One region of the Cellulomonas sp. ICMP 17802 genome, then DNA from elsewhere that is predicted to be linked to it. Evidence: predicted binding sites of a transcription regulator. Region 1 holds the regulator's gene; the other holds the start of a gene.

Region 1 (5,880 bases):
CCCGCGGGCTACCCGCCCCAGGCCTCGCCGTACGGCCAGCCGGCGCCGGGCGCGTACCCGCCGCCGCCGCCCCCGCCGCCGCCCGGCTACGGCCAGGCACCCGGGGCCTACCCGGCGCCCGCCGGCGGGTACGGCCCGCCCGTGCAGGCGTCCCCGATCGGTGAGGCGTTCTCGTGGGGCTGGAAGAAGTTCACGCAGTCCGGTGGCCTCTTCATCCTCGCCGCGCTGGTGTGGTTCGTGGTCGCGGCGGTCGCGCTCACGATCGTCAGCATCATCTTCGGGGGCTTCGGCGCCCTGTTCGACCCGAACGGCACCGGCATGGGTCTGCAGGTCGGCTTCTCGCTGGGGATCTTCGTGCTCACCGCGGTGGGGGCGATCGTGGGCTACCTCATCCAGGCCGCGTTCATCAAGGCCGCGCTGGACGTCACCGAGGGTCGGCAGCTGGGCTTCGGCGACTTCTTCAAGTTCGTCGAGCCCGGGCCGGTCATCCTGACGGCCCTGATCCTCGCGCTGGTCAACGCGGTGCTGAACGCCGTCCCGTTCTTCGGCGGGCTGGCGGCGCTGGTGGTGAACTTCCTGCTGCTGTTCACCTTCTGGTTCGTCATCGACAAGCACCTCGAGCCGGTGGACGCCATCAAGGCCAGCTACCAGCTGGTCACGGCGAACCTGTCGACGACGATCCTGTTCTACCTGCTCGCGATCGTGGTCGTCATCGCGGGCGCGATCCTCTGCGGCGTGGGCCTGCTCGTCGCGGTGCCCGTCGTCCTGCTGGCGACGGCGTTCCTGTTCAAGCGGCTGCTCGGCGACCCGATCGCGGCCTGAGCACGCGCGTGCCGTGCCCGGCCGGGGATGTCCCCGGCCGGGCACGGTCACGTCGTGACGAAGTCGATGAGCTCCTCGACGCGGCCCAGCAGGCTGGGCTCGAGATCGGCGTAGCTGCGCACCGAGCGCAGGATCCGCTGCCACGCGCGCGCGACGTCGGCCTGCTCGTCGGCGGGCCAGCCGAGCTCGCGCAGGATGCCGTGCTTCCACTCGGTGCCGCGCTCGATGACGGGCCACGCCGACAGGCCGACGCGCTCCGGCCGGACGGCCTGCCACACGTCGACGTAGGGGTGCCCGAGCACGAGGACAGAGCCGGCGGGGTGCCCGCGCACGGCGTCCGCGGCGATCCGGCTCTCCTTCGAGCCGGTGACCAGGTGGTCCACGAGCACCCCGACGCGGCGGTCGGGCCCGGGACCGAAGTCACGGAGGGCGTCGGCCAGGTTGTCGACGCCGTCCAGCAGCTCGACCACGACGCCCTCGAGCCGCAGGTCGTCGCCCCAGACCTTCTCCACCAGCTCGGCGTCGTGCTTGCCCTCGACCCAGATCCGGCTGCCGCGCGCCACGCGGGCGCGGGCGTCGTGCACCGCGACGGAGCCCGAGGCCGTGCGGGTCGGTCGTGCGGGCGCCGGGGCGCGGACGGGCGCCGTGAGGGCGACGGGCTCGCCGTCGAGCCAGAAGCCCCGGCCCAGCGGGAAGGTGCGGGTGCGGCCGCGGCGGTCCTCGAGGACGACCACGTGCTGGCCGCCGGACTTCTCGACGCGGACGACCGCGCCGACCCACCCCGTGGTGACCTCCTCGACCACCAGGCCGGTCTCGGCGGGCTGCGGGCGGCTGGTGCGGGCGGGTCGGTGGTGCGTCGAGCCGGAGCCCCCGAGCACGTCCGAGCCGTAGCGGTCGTCGTTCACCCGGGCAGCGTAGAGGGGTGCGCGGCCCGCGCCGGGCAGCCGCCCCGTGGGTGTCGGCTCCGCGGCGTAGCATTGGCACTCCCGCGCGGGGAGTGCTACCCCGGCCGGGGCTGGGCGGGGCAGGACCACCCGACGACGGAGGAGGCGACATGAGCGAGGACCGGCGGCTGGACGTGCTGCGCGCGATCGTCGAGGACTACGTCGCCACCAAGGAGCCCGTGGGCTCGCGCGCGCTGGTCGAGCGGCACGCGCTCGGCGTCTCGCCCGCGACCATCCGCAACGACATGGCCGCGCTCGAGGAGGGCGGCTACATCGCCCAGCCGCACACGTCGGCCGGTCGCGTGCCGACGGACAAGGGCTACCGGCTGTTCGTCGACCAGCTCTCGACCGTCAAGCCGCTGTCCAGCCCCGAACGTCGGGCCATCGGCGCGTTCCTCGAGAGCGCGCAGGACCTGGACGACGTGGTCGACCGCGCCGTGCGCCTCATCGCGCAGCTGACGCAGCAGGTCGCCGTCGTGCAGTACCCGTCGCTGCGCCGGTCGGCGCTGCGGCACGTCGAGCTGGTCCCGGTCGGGGCGCGGCACCTGCTCGTGGTCCTCATCACCGACACCGGCCGGGTCGAGCAGCGCACGCTCGAGCTCGGCGCGGACGTCGACCCGGCGGTCGTCGCGCGCCTGCGGTCCCGCCTCAACGTCAGCGCGGCCGGGCGCCGGCTCTCCGAGCTGCCGGTGGCGCTGGGCGAGCTCTCCGCCGCCTTCGCCCCTGGGGACCAGGCGCTCGTGGCGGCGGTCGTCGACGTCGTCGAGGAGACGCTGGCGCAGGAGAGCGAGGAACGCGTCGTGCTCGCCGGCACCGCCAACCTCGCGCGCGCCGGCGGCACGGACGTGCGGTCGATCGGCGCGGTCCTCGAGGCGCTCGAGGAGCAGGTGGTGCTGCTGCGCCTGTTCTCGGAGATGGCGGAGGACTCGGCCACGGTGGCCGTGCGCATCGGCCGCGAGAACCAGCACGACGGGCTGTTCGAGACCAGCTTCGTGACCACCGGCTACGGCGACGAGGGCGGGGGGTCCGTGGCCCGCCTGGGCTCCATCGGCCCGCTGCGGATGGACTACCCCGGCACCATGTCGGCGGTCCGCGCGGTCGCCCGCTACCTGACGCGCATCCTCGCGCAATGACCCTGTCAACCAGTGACCCTGTCAACGACAGCTGGAAGTGAGCACCCCCTCCCGTGACCGACTACTACGAGGTCCTCGGCGTCCCGCGTGACGCCAGCCCCGAGCAGATCAAGAAGGCGTACCGCAAGCTCGCGCGCGAGCACCACCCCGACGTCGCCGGCGCGGACGGTGGTTCCGAGGACACGTTCAAGGACGTGTCGCGGGCGTACGACGTGCTCGGCAACCCCGAGAAGCGCCGGGCGTACGACCTCGGCGGCGACCCGTCCTCGCCCGGCGGGGGGATGGGCGGCGGCTTCGGCTTCCAGGACATCTTCGAGACGTTCTTCGGAGCGGCGACCGGTGCCGCGCAGCAGCGCGGGCCGATCCCGCGCGCCCGGCGCGGGCAGGACGCGCTCGTCCGGCTCGACCTCGACCTGGCGGACGTCACCTTCGGCGTCCACAAGGACGTGCTGGTCGACACCGCGGTGCTCTGCCCGACCTGCAGCGGCTCGTGCTGCCGGCCGGGGACGTCGCCGCGCACCTGCGAGGTCTGCGGGGGACGCGGCTCGGTCCAGCGGGTCGCGCGGTCGTTCCTCGGCCAGGTCATGACCACGCAGCCCTGCGCCGCGTGCCACGGGTTCGGCACCGTCATCCCCGAGCCCTGCACGGAGTGCTCCGGCGAGGGTCGGGTCCGGTCCCGCCGCACGCTCAGCGTCGACGTCCCCGCGGGGGTCGACACGGGCACCCGGATCAAGCTGACGGGGCAGGGCGAGGTCGGCCCGGCCGGCGGCCCAGCGGGCGACGTCTACCTCGAGGTGCGCGAGCGCAAGCACGACACGTTCGTGCGGCGCGGCGACGACCTGCACGCGACGCTCGAGGTCCCCATGACGGCGGCGGCGCTGGGCACGGTGCTCACGCTCGACACCCTCGACGGCGCCCAGGAGGTCGACCTGCGACCGGGCACCCAGCCGGCCCAGGTGGTGACCCTCAAGGGCCTCGGCGTCGGCCACCTGCACGGCACCGGCCGCGGCGACCTGCACGTCCACGTCGAGGTGCACGTGCCGACGGCGATGGACGAGGAGCAGGCCGAGCTGCTGCGGCGGCTGGCCACGCTGCGGGGCGAGGAGCGTCCGGAGGCGCGGCTCGCCGCGTCGAACACGGGCGTGTTCGCCAAGCTGCGCGACAAGCTCTCGGGCCGCTGAGCATGCCGGCGCCGGCCGCGTCATGAGCGCGCCCGTCTTCCTCGCCGACCCCGGCTCGCTCGACGCGGTGGCCGACGGCGGCACGTACCTGCTCGGAGGGACCGAGGGTCGGCACGCCGGCGTCGTGCAGCGCCGCGGACCGGGCGAGCGCGTGGACGTGGTCGACGGCGCCGGGGTGCGCCTGGTCGGCGTCGTCGGAGCCGTGACCGCCGACGGCGTGCTCGTCCAGGTGCAGCGCAGGGTGGTCGAGCCGCGACCCCAGGTCGCGCTGGTGCTCGTGCAGGCGCTGGCCAAGGGCGACCGGGACGAGATGGCGATCGAGGCGGCCACGGAGGTCGGCGTCGACGCGGTGGTGCCGTGGCAGGCAGAGCGGTCGATCGTCGTGTGGCGCGGTGACCGGGCCGCCAAGAGCCGGGCGCGCTGGCTCGGCACGGTCCGGGCGGCCGCCAAGCAGTCGCGGCGGGCGCACGTGCCCGACGTCGGTGTCGCCCTCGACGGCCGCGGCCTGGTCGAGCGCGTCCGGGATGTCGTGGCGGCCGGCGGCGCCGCGCTCGTGCTGCACGAGGACGCGACCGAGGCCATCGCGGCCGTGGGCCTGCCCGACGTGGGGGAGTGCCTGGTGGTGGTCGGACCCGAGGGCGGGATCGGCGACGCCGAGCTCGCCCGGCTGGTCGAGGCGGGGGCGCGCGCCGTCCGCCTCGGGCCGCACGTGCTGCGGACGTCGACCGCGGGCCCCGTGGCCCTGGCCCTGCTGGCCCAGCGGCTGGGACGCTGGGGCTGACGCGGGGATTGGTGTGGGCACCGCCTCGTAGACTGTCGGTGTCCGTCCCGCACGCCCGCACCTGACGGCATCTGAGCAAAGGAGCGCACGGCGCACGCCGAGCACATGGCCGAGTCCACATCCGCACCGCGCTCCTCTGGCACGCCCGCGCGCGTCGAGCACAGGATCAGCGTCCCCTCCGAGGTCTCCATGGTCGAGCTCCTCGGCCTGCGGGACGAGGTGCTCCGCACCATCGAGTCCGGGTTCACCACGGTCGACATCCACGTCCGCGGCAACGAGGTCACGCTCGCCGGCCCTGTCGGCGACGTGGCTCTGGTGTCCCGGCTGGTCGACGAGCTGGTCGAGATGGCGGCGGGCGGCACGCCGCTGACCCCCGACGTCGTCACCCGGTCCGTCGCCATGCTCACCGCCGCGTCGACCGCCCGGCCGGCGGCCGTGCTGTCGTTCAACATCCTCACCGGCCGCGGCCGCACCATCCGCGCCAAGACGTCCGGCCAGAAGGACTACGTCGACGCGATCGACCGGCACACCGTGACGTTCGGCATCGGGCCCGCGGGCACCGGCAAGACGTATCTCGCGATGGCCAAGGCCGTGCAGGCGCTGCAGGACCGCAAGGTGCACCGGATCGTGCTCACGCGGCCCGCGGTCGAGGCGGGCGAGCGGCTCGGCTTCCTGCCCGGCAACCTCTCGGACAAGATCGACCCCTACCTGCGGCCGCTGTACGACGCGCTGCACGACATGGTCGACGCCGAGTCCATCCCGCGGCTCATGGAGGCGGGGACCATCGAGGTGGCCCCGCTGGCCTACATGCGCGGCCGCACGCTGAACGACGCGTTCATCATCCTCGACGAGGCGCAGAACACCTCCGTCGAGCAGATGAAGATGTTCCTCACCCGGCTGGGCTTCGGCTCCAAGGTCGTGGTGACGGGCGACATCACGCAGGTCGACCTGCCCTCGTCGCAGACGTCCGGGCTGCGCGTGGTCGAGCAGATCCTCGCGGGCGTCGAGGACGTCGCCTT
Region 2 (16,090 bases), on a different contig from region 1:
ACCTCTACGTCAACGTGGTCATCGCCGTCGTCGCGTTCGTCGCCGGCTCCGTGCTGCTGTCCCGCATCGACACCAAGCACGACACCCGCGTCGACGTGCCCGGCGTGATCCTGGCCTCGACCGGCCTCTTCGCCCTCGTGTTCGGCTTCTCGCAGGCCGAGCCCCAGGGGTGGGACGCGCCGGCGGTCTGGGGCTCGCTCGCCGCCAGCGTGGTGCTGCTGGTCTCGTTCGTCCTGCGGCAGCGCACCGCGGAGCACCCGCTGCTGCCGCTGTCGATCGTCCAGGACCGCGACCGCGGGGCGGGCTTCCTCGCCATCCTCGTCGCCGGCTCCGGGATGTTCGGGGTGTTCCTGTTCCTGACCTACTACCTGCAGCTCTCGCTGGGGTACACCCCGATGCAGACCGGCACCGCGTTCCTGCCGATGGTGGTGTTCATCATCATCACGGCGCAGGTCCAGTCGAACATCCTGGTCCCGCGGTTCGGCCCGAAGCTGCTGGTGCCCACCGGCATGCTGCTGGGCGCGAGCGCGATGCTGTGGTTCACCACGCTCCAGATCGACAGTGGCTACCCGCGAGTGCTGGTGGGCCTGGTCGTCATGGGCATGGCGATGGGCTCGATCATGCCGGCGTCGTTCCAGATCGCCACGCTCGGCATCGCGCCGCGGCAGGCCGGCGCCGCGTCGGCCATGGTCTCCACCAGCCAGCAGGTGGGCGGGGCCATCGGCACGGCCGTGCTGAACACGCTCGCCGCCACGGCCGCGACCGCGTACGTCGCCGACCACGCCCCGGCCACCCCGCAGGTGCTCGCCAACGCCGCGCTGGAGAGCTTCTCGGTCGCCTACACCTGGGCCGCGGGGATCTTCCTGCTCGGCGCGGTGCTCACCGCGACGCTGTTCCGCACCCGCGCGGACCGGGCGGCACGGCTCGCGCTGGCCGCCCCCGCCGTGCACGACGAGGCACCGGTCCTCGCGCACTGACGTCCGCTCGGTTGACCGCGGCCCTCGTCCCCGGTCAACCGAGCGGCGTCGCGCGCCGATAACCCCCGGGTGATCGTCACCCTCGCGCTGGACCTGCCACCGGGCACCGTCCTCACCGACCCGGTCCCGCCGCTGCTCGACCTCCTGGTCACGGTGGGGGTCTGGGCGGCCCTGGTCCTCGCCCTGGTCTGGCTGCGGCTGGTGTGGTGGCGGGAGCGGATGATCCGCAAGGTCGCCCGGGCCCACCCGGAGAGCGCCGACCAGCTCCGCGCCGCGGCGCGGTCGATCTCGCTGTTCGCCCGGCCGGCGCCGGCGCCGGCCGATCCCTCCGCCCTGACCCACCGGATCGTCGTCGCGCCCCTGGGCGACGGCCGACCGGGCGAGTCGTTCCGCGCGCCGGGCCCCGACGTCGGGTTCTCCGACCTCGGGGTCGACGGGTCACGCCAGGACGCGCGCGTCCTGATCGCCGAGCGGACCCACCTCCTCGTCGTGTGCCTGGGCCGGGTGGGCCGGCTGTCGGGCGGCGAGGAGATCAGGCCCGCCGCCGAGCGCGTCCACCGGGTGCGGGAGGGCTACGTGGCACCGCAGGCCGCGATCGGGCCGGTGGACCGGGTCGACTGCGCGCTCGGCGTCGCCTGGCGGACCACCTGCACCTACGGCGGGGCCGCCGTCCTGACCGACACGCACGTCGACCACGACGGCTGGGCGTTCGTCGTCGGCGTCCTCTCGTACGCCTGGCACGCCCGGGCCGTCGAGGCGCTCGACCGGGTGCTGGCCACCTGGCAGTGGATCCCCGACGAGGGCCCAGGCGTCGGCTAGCGGCGGTCGAGCGCCAGCACGAGCGTGCCCGTGCCGTCGCCGTTCTCGGTGAGCGTCAGCTCGCCGCCCGCACCGACGTAGCGCCCGGTGCCGCCGACGATCGCCAGCGTCTTGACCGGCGCGTTCGACGCCCGGCCCTGGGCGGCCACCTGCCCGTCGGGCAGCTGGTAGGTGACCTGGCAGCTGAGCAGGATCGGCGGGTCCGCGGCCACGACGGTGGTCACCGTGCACGTGCCGCCGCCGGCGCCGACCTCGGTGCCGTGGCGCAGCAGGGTGTCCTCGAAGACGATCTGGTCGCCCCGGCTCGGGCTGAGCTCGGGGTCCTGGAACGACGTGACCTCGCGGACCCCCGTGGGCCCGAAGTCGAGCAGGAAGAAGTCGGAGAACCGGACGTCGAACGTCAGGGTGCGGCCGGGGGCGGGCTGTCGGTTCGCCGAGTCGCCGGCGAGCGACGCGCCGGTGAGCGTGAGGACGCCGAGGCCGGCGACGACGGCGGCGGTGAGTGACCTGTGCATGGCGATTCCTGACTCCTGGGAGGGAACGACCGACCGCAGGACCGCGGCCCGACTCGACGTTCCGCGCCCGCGTCGGTGCCGTCAAGGGCGCCCGGCGGCGGCGCGCCCGGCGGCCGCCACCTATCGGAGCGCGCCGCCCGTACCTATCGTGAGACCGTGCAACCGCTGAGCCGACGAGTCCGCGACGCCCGGGAGAAGGCCGGGCTCAGCCAGGGCGAGCTCGCGCGAGCGGCCGGCGTGCACCCGACCTACATCTCCCACGTCGAGCGGGGGACCCGCACGCTGGGCCCCGACTCCCTGGCCCGGGTGGCCGACGTCCTGGGCGTCCCGGTGGCGTACCTGGTCGACGGCGAGCGCGCCCCCGAGTACCGCTCGGCGGAGAGCGCCATCGTCGAGGCCCGCCGCCTGTCGCGCATGGGGTCGGCCAAGGACGCGGCCGAGGTGCTCGCGGGCGCCGACGTGTCGGGGCTCGACGTCGACGCCGCGGCCCGGGTGGGGCTCGCGCACGCGGAGGCGCTCGACGTGGCCGGCGACCTCGAGGGGTCGGTCGACGTGCTCGAGGGGGTCTGCGCGCGGCTGATCGAGGGCCGGCGATACACGCAGGCCGCCTACGCCGCGATGCGGATCGTCATGGCGCTGACCGAGGTGGGGGACCTGCAGCGCGCCGTGACCCGCGGCGAGGAGCTGCTGGCGCTGCTCCCGGCGTCGGTGGCGGGTTCCGACGAGGTCGTGCGGCTCGAGTCGACCATCATCTGGGCCTACGTCGCGCGCGGCGACACCACGTACGCGCGCTTCCGGGGGCGGCAGCTGCTCGCGCACACCCGCGAGCACGGCTCGGCGCGGGCCGTCTCGTCGGTGCACTGGAACCTCGCCTTCGTCGACGACGCCCTGGCCGACCCGGACGCCGCGCTGGTCCACCTCGAGGCGGCCATGGCGCTCGCGGGCGCCGACGAGATCGACCGCGACCTGCCCCGGCTGCGTCTCGACCGCGCGTTCCTGCTGGTCACCGTCGACCCGCCGCGGCCCACCGAGGCGCTGGCGGAGCTGGACGCCGCGCAGACCGCCCTGGAGATCGGCGAGTCGCAGATCGAGCTGGCCCGTGTCGAGTCGGTGCGGTCGCGCGCGTGGCTGCTGCTCGACGAGCCCGGGGCGGCCCAACGCCACGCGGCCGCCGCCGTCGAGCTGCTGCGGGACGGCGTGCGGCGTGACGCGGCGGCGGCGCACGAGGCGCTGGGCGACGCGCTGCTCGCGCAGAGCGCCCGCACGGAGGCCGTCAAGGAGTACCGGTCGGCCGCCGAGCTGCTGGACATGATCGCGTCGGGCCGGTCGGCCGCGACGCTCTGGCGGCGCATCGGCGACCGCCTGCGGGTGGCCGGGGACGCGGACGAGCGCGTCGTCGAGGCCTACGGTCGCGCGCTCGCCGCGGCGGGCATCCGAGGGGCGGTGCCGCTCCCGCCGAGGCGCTGAGGGGTCGTGCTGTCTACCGCGGTGTCGAGCGCGTCATTGCGCCCAAGACACTCGTCTGGGGACCATGCGGGGTGTACCGGAGAGTCCGGCGCACCCTCGGGAAGGTCCCCTCATGAAGAAGCTCAGCATCGCCCTCGTCCTCGCCCTCGCCGCCGTGCTCGCCGGCGCGACCGCGTCAGCCGCCGACTCCCAGGTGCTCGCCAGCCCCTGCTGCAAGATCTGAGCAGGCCGAGCGTCGTGTCGCCGCACCCGCCCCCCGGTGCGGCGACAAGGGGGCGCTGCGCTCAGACTCCCCGCGTGTAGAGGGCGGTCCATGTCTGCGGTCCGCCGATCCCGTCGACCTCCAGGCCGTTCGCCTGCTGGAACGTCTTCAGCACGGCGGACGTCTGCGGGCCGTGGACGCCGTCGACGTCGATGACGGCGCCACGGTCGTGCAGCCGCTGCTGGTAGGCCCTGGTCACGGCACCCGACCGGCCCTTCTCCGTCGACCCCGGGAACGCCGGGACCAAGGCGGCCGCGGCGCGGCTCAGGGGTCCGAGGATGCCGTCCTGGACCAGGCCGGCGGCCAGCTGGAACGCCTTGACGGCCGCGGTCGGGTCGGTGATGCCGTCGACCGGTCCGGTGTAGAAGCCGAGGCGGTGCAGGATCGTCTGCACCTCCTGCCGCGCGGGGTCGGCGGTCTGCTGGGTGTCGCCGCCCTCGAAGATCGTCACGAAGCCCACCACGTTCGCCTTGCGCACCTTCCGGGCGCACACGTTGCCGTTGTACTGGGAGCCGTTCACCTTGGCGGACGTGTTGCCCTCGATCGTGGTGAGCGTGCCGTCGGCGTGCACGGCCTCGACGATCCCGACGTGGCAGACGGGCGGGGTGCCGCGGCCGCTCGAGGAGACGGTGGGCCACATGAAGAGGATGAGGTCGCCCGGGTGGGCGCCCGACGTCTTCCACTTCCCCCGGTCCTTGCCCCACTGGACGATGTTCGGGGTCCAGCCGGTGGCAGGCCCGTCGGCGATGCCGGCCTTGCGCAGCACCCAGCACGCGAAGTAGCCGCACCACGCGGCGTTGGCGGGGGCGCTCCAGTACTGCCGGTACTTGGAGCCGCCGATGGTCCCCAGCTCGGCGCGGGCGATGCCCAGCGCGGTGTGGGCGGGCGAGACGTAGTCGTACTGGTACCCCGGGCCGGGCGGTCCCGGCGGGGGCGGCGGCGCGATGGGGTCGCGGGTCTGGCCGGTGCCCGTCGGGTCGAGCCAGTCGACCACCGGGTCGGGGTCCGCGGAGTACGTCTCGACCGGGATCGTGTCGTTCTCGATCAGCACGCCGGGGGGCATGTCGTCCGCCGGTGCGACGCTCAGCGGGCCTGTGGCCTGCAGGGAGGTGACGGCCGGCGTGCGGTCCGGAGATACGGTCTCGTCCATCGCTCGACTCCTGTGTCCTGGATAGGTCCGTCATCCTCCAGGAGCCGCATGATCGTCAAGGGATACAGCACGTTTGTCACGTCGATGCAGAAGTTTCCGGGGTGCGCGATTCCACCCGCGGGATTCACCCGGACGGGCGGCCTGGACGTTTGACCAGCACCACATTCGTGCCGCACACTCGTCTTGACGGTGCGCATCGCCTGCCCCCTGCGCGGTGCGCACCGTTTCTACGTCCGGAGAGCGGGACGGGTCCCCTGACCCGCCCCGCTCTTCGTGTCTGCGGGGTTGCCGCGCTCCGGCGCGCCATGCCCGGGATCATGCGGCAGCGCGGTTAGCGTTCCCAGGGTGACCGTCCCCGTGCGCACCACCGGCCCGGGACCCGACCAGGCTCCTGAGACCGGCGCAGACCCCACCGACCGCCCGGTGCTCGTCGAGCCCCCGACGCCCGCCGAGGTCCTGGAGAGCGCCGTCGCCACCTGGCGCGCGTCCCTCGTCGAGGCCGCAGGTGGGTCCACGCTGGTCGACGTCGAGCTGCTCGGCGAGGCCGCGCTCGACCTCTCCGCCGCGCACCCCTCGGGCATCTCGCAGCTGTTCGCGGGCCGCGAGACCCGGCTGTCCAACCTCATCCGCGAGGGCGCCGCGCTGTCGACCGCCCGTCGCCGCGCGCGGGCCGTGAGCGCCCGCGCCGCCGTCTACGCGCAGCGGTACGGCATCGCGCCGACGTCCCTGGCCATCGGCGTCGCCACCTGGACCGAGCGCACCACCCCCGACGTGGCGAGCGACGACGTCGCCGCGCTGGCGTCGGTGACGCGCCAGCGCACCCCGGAGGGCGAGCAGCAGGCCGAGGCCGCCCCGCGCACCGTGCGTGCGCCCGTGCTGCTGCGGCCCGTGACGCTGAGGGCCCGCGGCTCGGGCGAGAGCGACTACGAGCTCGCGCTCGAGCCGTCGCTGGAGGTCAACCCCGTGCTCGCGCGGGCCCTGCGCTCGCGCGGCGCGCTGCTCGACCCCGGCGCGGTCGCTCGCGGCACGTTCACCACCGACGGTTTCGACCCGCGCGGGGCGCTGCAGCGGCTCACGTCGCTGGGGGAGGCCGTGCTCGACGACTTCTCGATGAGCGAGCGCGTCGTCGTCGGCACCTTTGTGCACCCCGGCCAGATCCTGGTCGACGACCTGGACAACCTCTCCGGCACGCTCGAGCGCCACGAGGTGGTGTCCGCGCTCGCGGGGGTCGACGAGTCCCGCGCCCGCCTGCGTCGGCAGCTGCCACCGCCGGTGCGCGGCGACCGGGACCCGGGCCTCGAGCGCGGCGTCGGCGACCTCGACCCGGCGCAGCAGCACGTGCTCGACATGGTGGCCACCGGCACCCACCTCTTCGTCGACGCCCCGGCCGGGGCCGACGTCACCGGCACGCTCGCCGCGCTGGTCGCCGACGCCGCCGCCACGGGCCGCACCGTGCTCTACGTGCCGGGCCACCGGCGCGCGGCCACGGCGCTCGCGGACCGCCTCGCCGCGCTCGGTCTGGGCGACCTGCTGCTCGACGTGGCCCCCGACGCCGGTTGGCGGACGGCCATCTCGCGACGCCTGCTGGGCGCGATGACGCTGGAGGCGCCCGCGGTCGACACGCACGGCGTCGTGGCGCTGCGCGGCGAGCTCGTCGCCACCCGTGAGCGGCTGCGGTCCTACGTGGACGCCCTGCACGCCGAGCGCGCGCCGTGGGGCGTGTCCGCGTACGACGCCCTGCAGCAGCTGGCCCGCCTGACGTCCGCGCGGCCGACGCCGAAGACGACCGTGCGCCTGACGCCGGACGTCGCCCGGGTGCTCGACGCTCCCCGCCGGGCCGACCTCACCGCGGATCTGGTCCGCGCCGGCGAGCTCGGGGCGTTCCGCGTCCGGCCGGTCGACACCCCCTGGTACGGCGCCGACCTGCGCACGCGCGCCGACGCCGACAACGTGGTCCGCCGCCTCGCGCGCCTGCTCGACTCCACGCTCCCGGCCCTGGTCGAGCGCACCGGACAGGTGGCCGCCGAGACCGGGCTGACCCAGGCGACGTCGGCCGTCGCGTGGGCCGAGCAGCTCACCATGCTCGACGGCGTCCGCGCCGCGCTCGACGTCTTCCAGCCGATCGTCTTCGAGCGGACTGCCGCCGACCTGGTGGCCGCCACGGCCACCAAGGAGTGGCGCGCCGAGCGCGGCCTGGAGATGGGCTACTGGCTGCGGCGTCGGCTGAGCAAGCAGTCGAAGGACATGCTGCGGCCGGGCCGGCCGGTCGCGGACCTGCACTCGGCGCTGCTCGAGGTGCAGGCGCAGCGCGAGACCTGGCAGGCGCACTGCCCCTCCGGCGGATGGCCCCGGCTGCCCGACGGCCTCGAGCACGTCGAGGAGGAGTTCGCCGCGGTGCGCGCGGACCTCGACGCGCTCGACGAGGTGCTGGCGACCACCCCCGGCGGCGCCGGGTTGTCCAGCCTGCCGTTCGCGGCGCTGACGGAGCGGCTGGCCCGCCTGCGCTCGGACACCGACGCGCTCGCCGACCTGCCCGACCGCACGGGCCTGCTGCACCGGCTGCGGTCGGCGGGCCTGGGCCCGCTGGTCGACGACCTGGCCACCCGCCGGATCGACCCCGCGCTCGCCGCGGCCGAGCTGGACCTGGCCTGGTGGAGCACGGTCATCGAGCAGATCCTCGGCGAGGACCCGGCGCTGGCCGGGTACGACGGCGCCGCCCTGGGCGCGCTGTCGGCCCAGTACGCGGCGCTCGACCGCGCGCACGTGGCCAGCCTGTCCGGCCCGGTGCTCGGCGCCGTCGTCGGGCACGTCTCGCACGCGCTGCGCCAGCACCGCGAGCAGGCCGAGGCGCTGTTCGCCGACCTGGTCGAGGAGCGGCTGACGTCGCTGCGCGACACGGTCGTGCGGCACCCCGACGTGGCGCGCCGTCTGCGGCCGGTCATCGCCGCGAGCCCGATGCTGGTGCCGCAGGTGCTCCCGCCCACCCGCACGGTCGACCTCGTCGTCATCGACTCGGCCGCCCACCTGCCCGTCGAGGTCGCGCTCGCCGCGGTCGCCCGTGGCCGCCAGGTGGTCGTCGTCGGCGACGCGAGGTGCGCCTCTGGCACCGCCGTCCGCGAGCTGGCGGCCGTGCTGCCGTCGGTCGCCCTGCGGGCCGACTCCTCGCGCCGCGACCCCTACCTGACCGCGTTCCTCGCGGCGCACGGCTACGGCGGCGTGCTGCGCCCGACGCCCCTGCCCCAGCACCTCCCGCTGGTGGCCCTCGACCTCGTCGACGGCACCGGCATGCCCGACGCCGAGTCCGGCTCGGTCGACTCGACGCGCGAGGAGGTCGAGCACGTCGTCGAGCTGGTGCTCACGCACGCCCTCCTGCGTCCCGACGAGTCGCTCGCGGTGATCACGGCGACGGCGACCCACGCGGAGGCCGTCCGCGAGTCGGTGCTGACCGAGGTGCGCGGCAACCCCGCGCTGGCCGCGTTCTTCGACTCCGGCCGCGTCGACCCGTTCGTCGTCACCGACCTGCCCAACGTGGCGGGGCTGCGCCGCGAGGCGATCATCCTGTCGCTCGGGCTGGGCCGCACCCCGCACCGGCGCGTGCTGCACACCTTCGGGCCGATCTCCGGTCCCGGCGGTGACGCCCTGCTCCTGGACGCCCTGGGCTCCACGCGGCACCGGCTCACGGTCGTGTCCTGCTTCGGGTCCGACGACCTCGACCCCGAGCGCCTGCGCGGCGCCGGCCCCCGGCTGCTGGCGGACCTGCTGGCGTTCGCGGCCCGCCGCGCCGCCGGCCAGGACGTCACCGACCTGGTCAGGCCCGAGCCCTCCGACCCGCTGCTGCGCGAGCTGGCGGCCGCGGCCGCCGCCGCCGACGAGGCCCTCGCCGCCGCGACCGAGCCCGACCGCCTGCTGCTCGACCTCGCCGAGCGGCTCTGGAAGCACGGCCTGCTGGTCGAGGCCGACCACGGCATCCCCGGCGGCGACCGGATCCCGCTGGTCGTCGGCCACCCGGACCTGCCCGGCGAGATGCTGGTCGCCGTCCTCACCGACGACGAGTCGTACACCGCCGAGCCCAGCGTCCGCGTCCGCGACCGCCTCACCGCCGACCGCCTCGAGCGCGTCGGGTGGAGCGTCGTGCGCGTCTGGTCGGCGGCCGCGTTCATCGACCCGCAGGCCGAGGTGGACCGCATCCGCCGCGCGGTGCACGCGCGCGTGCCCGCACCCGCCCCGCCCCGCACCGCCCCTCTGCACCTGGGGCTGATCGACGAGGCCGACGACACCGAGGAGCTGCCGGCGCCGACGGACGCCCCCGCGGCGCCCGCGACGGGCGCCTGGTCGACGGTCGACGTGATCGACGAGCCCGCGGCCGAGGAGCTCGCGCCCGAGAAGCCCGCGCTCGAGGAGCCCGTCGACGACGCTCCCGTGGACGTCGCCCCTGCCGACGAGCCCGCGCCCGCTCCGCTGGACGTCGTCGAGGAGCACACGGACGAGCACGACGCGCGACCGACCAGCCGCGCCCTGCAGCTCGCCCTCGCGGTGCCCACGCGGCAGCGCCCCGACGTCCGGCGCGGCCTGCCGATCGGCGCCTACAGCGACGACCAGCTGGACGAGCTAGTGGCCTGGCTGCAGTCGGACGAGCAGGAGCGCACCCGCGAGCAGCTGGCCGCCGCGCTCCGCGACGAGCTGGGCATCACGCGCCGCTCGTACCGGATCGACACCGCGGTCCGCAGCGCGATCACGCGCGCGATGCGCTGACCGCGGCGTCGCGGTCCGTCGGCCGCGGGTGGGATCATCGAGCCGTGACGTCGTCCGAGCAGCCCGCAGCCGTGCGCCGGCCGCGCCGCGCCGTCCGGCACGCGGGGACGGTCGGCGGGGACGACGCGAACCTGGTCTCGACTCACCCCGCCGCGCCCGCCGAGCCGCCGGCGCCCGCGTCGCCGGTCGTGCCGGCGCCCGACCCGGTGGTCGCCCGGCGCAGCGTGGACGACTCCGACCTCGGGTGGGGCGACCGCGAGGCGGGCTCCAACGACGACCGCCTGACGCAGGACAAGCCGCCGCACTGGTAGCGCCGGTGTCAGACCGGTGCGAGATGATCGCTGCCGCCCGGGTGCCCACGTGAAGGAGAGTTCGATGGCCGAGGTCCTGCTGTTCCACCACGCGCAGGGGTTGACGCCCGGCGTGCTCGCGTTCGCCGAGACGCTGCGTGCGGCCGGCCACACCGTGCACGTGCCCGACCTGTACGACGGGCACGTCTTCGACAGCCTCGAGGACGGGCTCGCCTACGCGGACGAGGTCGGGTTCGACACCGTGCTCGGCCGCGGGCAGCACACGGTCGACCAGCTGCCGGAGGGGCTGGTCTACGCCGGCTTCTCCCTCGGGGTCCTGCCCGCGCAGATGCTCGCGCAGACGCGTCCGGGGGCCAAGGGAGCGCTGTTCTTCCAGTCCTGCGTGCCCACGTCGGAGTTCGGCACGCCGTGGCCCGCGGGCGTCCCCGTGCAGATCCACGGCATGGACGCCGACCCGTTCTTCGCCGGCGAGGGCGACATCGACGCCGCCCGCGCGCTGGTGAAGGAGAGCCCGGACGCGGAGCTCTTCGTGTACCCGGGCGACCAGCACCTGTTCGCCGACAGCAGCCTGCCCTCGTACGACCCGGCGGCGGCGCAGCTGCTCACGGAGCGCGCGCTCGCGTTCCTGGCGGCCGTCAAGTAGCCGGACCCTCGACGCGCACCGTGCCGCGGCGGAGGCGTCAGCCCTCCGCCGCGGCGGCCGTCGGTGTCAGACGGCTGGCGGGATCGACGGCGGGGGCGGGGGCGTCGTCGCCGTGGTGGTCGTGGGCGCGGCGGTTCCCGCGTCGTTGACGATCGCCGGCGTGAGGTTGCGGGCCAGCAGGTCGCGGATCTCCTGCAGGACGAGCACGTCCTCGGCGGGCGCCTGGGGCTCGACCTCCTCGCCGCGCTTGCGGCGGGCGGCCAGGGCGTTCATGGGCACCACGATGAAGAAGTACACCGCCGCGGCCGTGAACAGGAACAGGATCAGCGCCTGCAGGATCAGGCCGAACGAGAACGTGGCGTTGTTGATGGTGAAGCTCCACACCGCGCTCAGGTCCGTCTTGCCGAGGATCGCGGAGATCAGCGGCCCGATGAACCCGTCGACGAGAGCCTTCACGACGGCGCCGAACGCGGCGCCGATGACCACACCGACGGCGAGCTCGATCGCGTTCCCGCGCGAGATGAAGTCCTTGAAACCCTGGAGCATGGCTGCGGATCCCTTCGTCCGTGGTCTGCGGTGCGCAGCCCGGGGGTGAGTCTGTCCGTTGTCGAGCCCGTCCAACGGGACGGTCGGATCGGCCGACGTCACCGAGGGAGCAGGTCCGGTCGCCCGATCATGGCACGACGACTGCGGACAGCAAGGCGGAGGCCGACGCCCCCGCCAGGGCGGGTGCCTCCGCAGGCGCGACGGCGAGCAGCACCGGGACCGAGGTGTCGCCGGACCCACCCACGCCGAGCGGCCCCCCGGACGCGTCCGGGTGGGCGACCGGCAGGACGAGCGCGCGCGTGGCGACGACGCTGCCCGGACCGCCCTCCGGCGTCGCCGCCAGCACGTCGACCCGCACGCCGGGGGAGAGCAGGCCGGCGACGGCGGGGTCGGCGAACCGCACGGTCGCGACGACGGTGCCGGGCGGGCCGCGGACCTCGTCGTCGGCCAGCAGGCCGGGCAGCACGGGGAGGCCGGCCGCGAGCGGGACGGCGGCCGAGGCGCCGACGACCGCCCGGAGGTCGGCGATCGACCCGTCGGGCGCGACCGCGACGGGGAACCGCGTCACCCGCACGTCGGCGCTGGTCAGCTCGGTGCCCGCCGGGACGTCCCGCGCCGCGACGACCACCAGGGACGTCGGCGGGTCGGCGGGCCGCAGCGCCTGCACCGTGCACGCGGCCGCGACCCCGAGGCACACGGCGCCGAGCGCGAAGCGGGACCGCCACAGGACGATCCGCAGCGTGAGGGGCAGGGGCCGGCGGCGGGGGGCGAGCGGCGGCGGTCGACCGGCGAGCGGGTGGGGCTGCATGGCGGCGACCGTAGGCGCGTCCGGCCCGCCGGTGGCTCGTAGCCGCGCGACCCGGGGGATCGGAGGCGCGGCGGTGGGCTGGGGGCGGCTCGGACCGCGCAACCCGGGGAGTCGGGGGTGCGGCGGGGAGCCGGGGGTCAGCCCGGGGCGATCAGGACGCGGCTGCCGGCTTCGCCGCGGGAGTGCTCGCGGACGTCGACGGCGTGGAGGAGGCCGACGGCGCGGCCGACGCGGCTGCCGCCGGGGCGGGAGTGGTGGTCGCGGGGCTCAGCGACGAGGACTTCGCGCCGGCGCGGGCGTCGTTGCGGTAGAAGCCGGAGCCCTTGAACACGACACCGACGGAGGAGAACACCTTGCGCAGCCGTCCCTCGCACTCGGGGCAGACGCTCAGCGAGTCGTCGCTGAACGACTGCACGATCTCGAAGGCGTGACCGCACGCCGTGCAGGCGTAGGCGTAGGTGGGCACTGAAGGTCTCCTGGCAGCTGGACGAGCGGGTCGGAATGGTCTAGCACTCGTATGGTCCGAGTGCCAATCGTAACCGCTCGGCCGCTCGGGACATTCCGCCCGCCGTTCCGGGGCGGTGGGACGGCCTGGGTCCGGACGGCGAAGTACCCTCCGAAGCGTGTCTCGTCCTCGCCTCGTCCGTCTCATCCTGATCACCGTCGCCGCGGTGCTCGTCGTCGCGCTCGTGGCGTCGGTGGTCACCGCCTTCCTCGTGGTGCGGCGCCCCCTGCCCGAGGTCGCGGGGGAGCAGCGCATCGCGGGGCTCGACGCCGACGTGACGGTCACGCGCGACGCCCGCGGCGTCCCGACGATCACCGCCTCCACCAGCGCGGACCTGTTCCGGGCCCAGGGCTACGTGGCCGCGCAGGACCGGTTCTTCGAGATGGACTACCGGCGGTACGTGACGGCGGGGCGGCTGTCGGAGCTGGTGGGCCAGAACGCCGACGCGCTCAAGGCCGACAAGGTGGTCCGCACCCTGGGCTGGCGGCGCGTGGCCGAGCAGGAGTGGCCGCTGCTGTCGTCGTCCACCCGGGCCGCCCTGCAGGCCTACGCCGACGGCGTCAACGCCTACCTCGACGGCCGCGACCCCGGCGCGATCGCGGTGGAGTACACCGTGCTGGGCCGCCAGGTCCACGTGGGGGCGCCCGAGCCGTGGGACCCGGTCGACTCGCTGGCGTGGCTCAAGGCGATGGCCTGGGACCTGCGGGGCAACTACGACGACGAGCTGGCCCGTGCCGCGGCGTACTCGTCGGTGCGCGACATCGCCCGGGTGGACGAGCTGTTCCCCGCCTACCCGCAGGACCTCAACCAGCCGATCCTCTCGGCCGCGGACCTCCAGCCGGCGACGGTCGCGCAGACGTCCGCGACGACGACCCCGCTCCACCTCGACGACGCGGACCTGCAGGCGGCGATGGCGTCGGCGAGCACGGCGCTCGCGGCGGTCCCGCACCTGATGGGCGACGGGGAGGGCGTCGGCTCCAACTCGTGGGTGGTCTCGGGCGACCTGACGACGTCCGGCAAGCCGCTGCTCGCCAACGACCCGCACCTCGGCATCTCCGCGCCGGGCATCTGGGAGCAGGTCGGCCTGCGCTGCGCCGACGTCTCGGCCGCGTGCCCCTACGACGTCACCGGCTTCGCCTTCGCCGGCACGCCCGGGGTCGTCATCGGCCACAACGCCCAGCTGGCCTGGGGCCTGACCAACCTCGGGGCCGACGTCACCGACTTCTTCCTCGAGCGCGTCGACGGCGACACCACGCAGCTGGACGGGGGCACGGCCCCGATCACCCAGCGCACCGAGGTGATCCACGTGAACGGGGCGGCCGACGTCCGGCTGACCATCCGCGAGTCCGTGCACGGGCCGATCCTGTCCGACGTGCTCGACCTCACCGGCGTCAGCACCGCGCCCGTGCCTGAGGACGCCCCGGGCCGTCGGTTCGCGGTCGCGCTCGCCTGGACGGCCCTGCAGCCCGGCCGGACCATGGACGCGGTCCTCGCGATGGACGTCGCCAAGGGCGCCGACGACATCCAGACCGCGGCCGCGCTGTTCGACGTGCCGTCGCAGAACATCGTCTTCGCGACGACGGACGGCCACATCGGCTACCAGGCGCCGGGGCGCATCCCGCTGCGCGCCACCGTGCCCGGCGGCCCGGTCCCGTCGAACGGCACGTGGCCTCGACCGGGCTGGGACAGCCGCTACGCGTGGACCGGCTACGTCGACCCTGCGGACATGCCCCGGACGCTCGACCCCGCCGACGGGTTCATCGTCACCGCGAACCAGGCCGTCACCCCCGCCGGCACGGGCCCGTTCCTCACCGCGGACTGGGACTACGGCTACCGGGCCCAGCGCATCCGCAACCTGCTGAGCAGCACCACGGCGGCCGGCAAGGTCGACGTGGCTGACATGAACCGGATCCAGTTCGACCAGCACAGCCCGTTCGCGGACGTCCTGGTCCCGGTGCTGCTCACGCTGCACATCGGCAACACGTTCGACGACGACGGCCAGCAGCTGCTGCGCACCTGGGACCGGGTGCAGTCGCCCGACTCGGCCGCCGCGGCGTACTTCTCGGCCGTCTGGGTGGACGTGCTCAAGTCGGCGTTCGCCGACGACCTGCCCGACGGGTACGGGCCGGACGGCGGGTCGCGCTGGCTCGAGGTGGTGCGCCGCCTGCTCGACCAGCCCGCGTCGCCGTGGTGGGACGACAAGTCGACGCCCGGCGTGGTCGAGGGCCGCGACGAGGTGCTGACGCGCGCGATGATCGCGGCCCGCCGCCAGCTCACCGCGCAGCTGGGCCGGGACGCGGCCGACTGGCGCTGGGGCCGGCTGCACACGGCCGCGCCCGAGCACCCGGTGCTGGGCGGCGACTCCGTCCCGGGCGTGATCCGCCGCCTGGTCAACCCGGACCCGGTGGCCGTCGGCGGGGGCTCGTCGATCGTCGACGCGACCGCGTGGGACGCCAGCTCGGGGTCGTTCGGCGTGACCGCCGCCCCGTCCATGCGGATGGTGGTGGACCTCGGCGACCTGGACGGCTCGACGTGGGTGACCATGACCGGCTCCTCCGGCCACCCGGCGAGCGTGCACTACGCCGACCAGCTGGGGCCGTGGTCGCGCGGCGAGACCTTCCCGTGGCCGTTCACGCGGGCCGCGACCGAGGCGGACGTGCGGGACCGGCTGACGCTCACCCCGTGATGGGGTGCCACTCCTGCGGCGTCGCGACGGCGTCGACCAGGCGGTCGTGGCGCTCGCGGGGCAGCGGGCGCACGCCGGCGTCGTAGAGCTCCTCGGGGAACACCAGCGCGACCACGGGCACGCCCGGGCGGAGGTGCTCGAGCGCGCGGTCGTACCAGCCGCCCCCCTGGCCGAGCCGGGCGCCGGTGGTGTCGACGGCCAGCGCCGGCGCGATGACCACGTCGGCCTCGGCCAGCGCCGCGGCGCCCAGGGTCTCGCCGCCCGGCTCGGGCGGCCGGCCCGGCGCGCGCTCGCGGAGGTCGTCGGGCCCCGCGTACTCCGCCCAGTCGCGCTGCAGGCCGCTGCCGAGCACCGGCATGATCACGCGCACGCCGCGGGCGGCGAGGGCCTCGAGCAGGGGGCCGGTGCCGGGCTCGGTGGCCCGCGACGCGTAGACCGAGACGCAGGCGGCGTCGGCCACGGCGGGGATCGTCAGCACCACGTCGGCCAGGGCGCGGGCGGCGGCCTCGCGCAGCCGGACCGACCGGGTCTTGCGGGCGTCGCGGATGGCCACGCGCAGCCGCTCCTTGACGTCCTCGACCTCGTCACCCTCGGACACGCGCGGATACGGCTGGGCGACGCTGCTCATGCGGACAGTCTCTCAAACCTG

The links. Region 1 encodes HrcA, which represses chaperone genes, less so after heat shock. Its sites were predicted from a motif close to TTNGCACTCGNNNNNNNCGAGTGCNAA; they were not measured.
Region 2: AB5970_RS03540 (FmdB family zinc ribbon protein) is a predicted target of HrcA. The motif match lies at 12,757-12,783, and genes of this name have one in related genera.

The regions. Positions count from the first base shown of each region.
Region 1 is NZ_JBGFQZ010000041.1:19,128-25,007, reverse strand. Features, by position in the region: partial or broken gene AB5970_RS18110 (hypothetical protein) at 1-822, shown strand, start outside; gene AB5970_RS18105 (DUF3097 domain-containing protein) at 870-1,727, opposite strand; gene hrcA (heat-inducible transcriptional repressor HrcA) at 1,877-2,899, shown strand; gene dnaJ (molecular chaperone DnaJ) at 2,953-4,080, shown strand; gene AB5970_RS18090 (16S rRNA (uracil(1498)-N(3))-methyltransferase) at 4,103-4,861, shown strand; gene AB5970_RS18085 (PhoH family protein) at 4,967-5,880, shown strand, end outside.
Region 2 is NZ_JBGFQZ010000001.1:712,974-729,063, forward strand. Features, by position in the region: gene AB5970_RS03490 (MFS transporter) at 1-977, shown strand, start outside; gene AB5970_RS03495 (hypothetical protein) at 1,047-1,796, shown strand; gene AB5970_RS03500 (allene oxide cyclase barrel-like domain-containing protein) at 1,793-2,311, opposite strand; gene AB5970_RS03505 (helix-turn-helix domain-containing protein) at 2,468-3,778, shown strand; gene AB5970_RS03510 (peptidoglycan-binding protein) at 4,063-5,190, opposite strand; gene AB5970_RS03515 (hypothetical protein) at 5,536-9,942, shown strand; gene AB5970_RS03520 (hypothetical protein) at 9,987-10,253, shown strand; gene AB5970_RS03525 (dienelactone hydrolase family protein) at 10,318-10,896, shown strand; gene mscL (large conductance mechanosensitive channel protein MscL) at 10,963-11,442, opposite strand; gene AB5970_RS03535 (SAF domain-containing protein) at 11,570-12,250, opposite strand; gene AB5970_RS03540 (FmdB family zinc ribbon protein) at 12,402-12,716, opposite strand; gene AB5970_RS03545 (penicillin acylase family protein) at 12,874-15,441, shown strand; gene AB5970_RS03550 (5-formyltetrahydrofolate cyclo-ligase) at 15,431-16,069, opposite strand.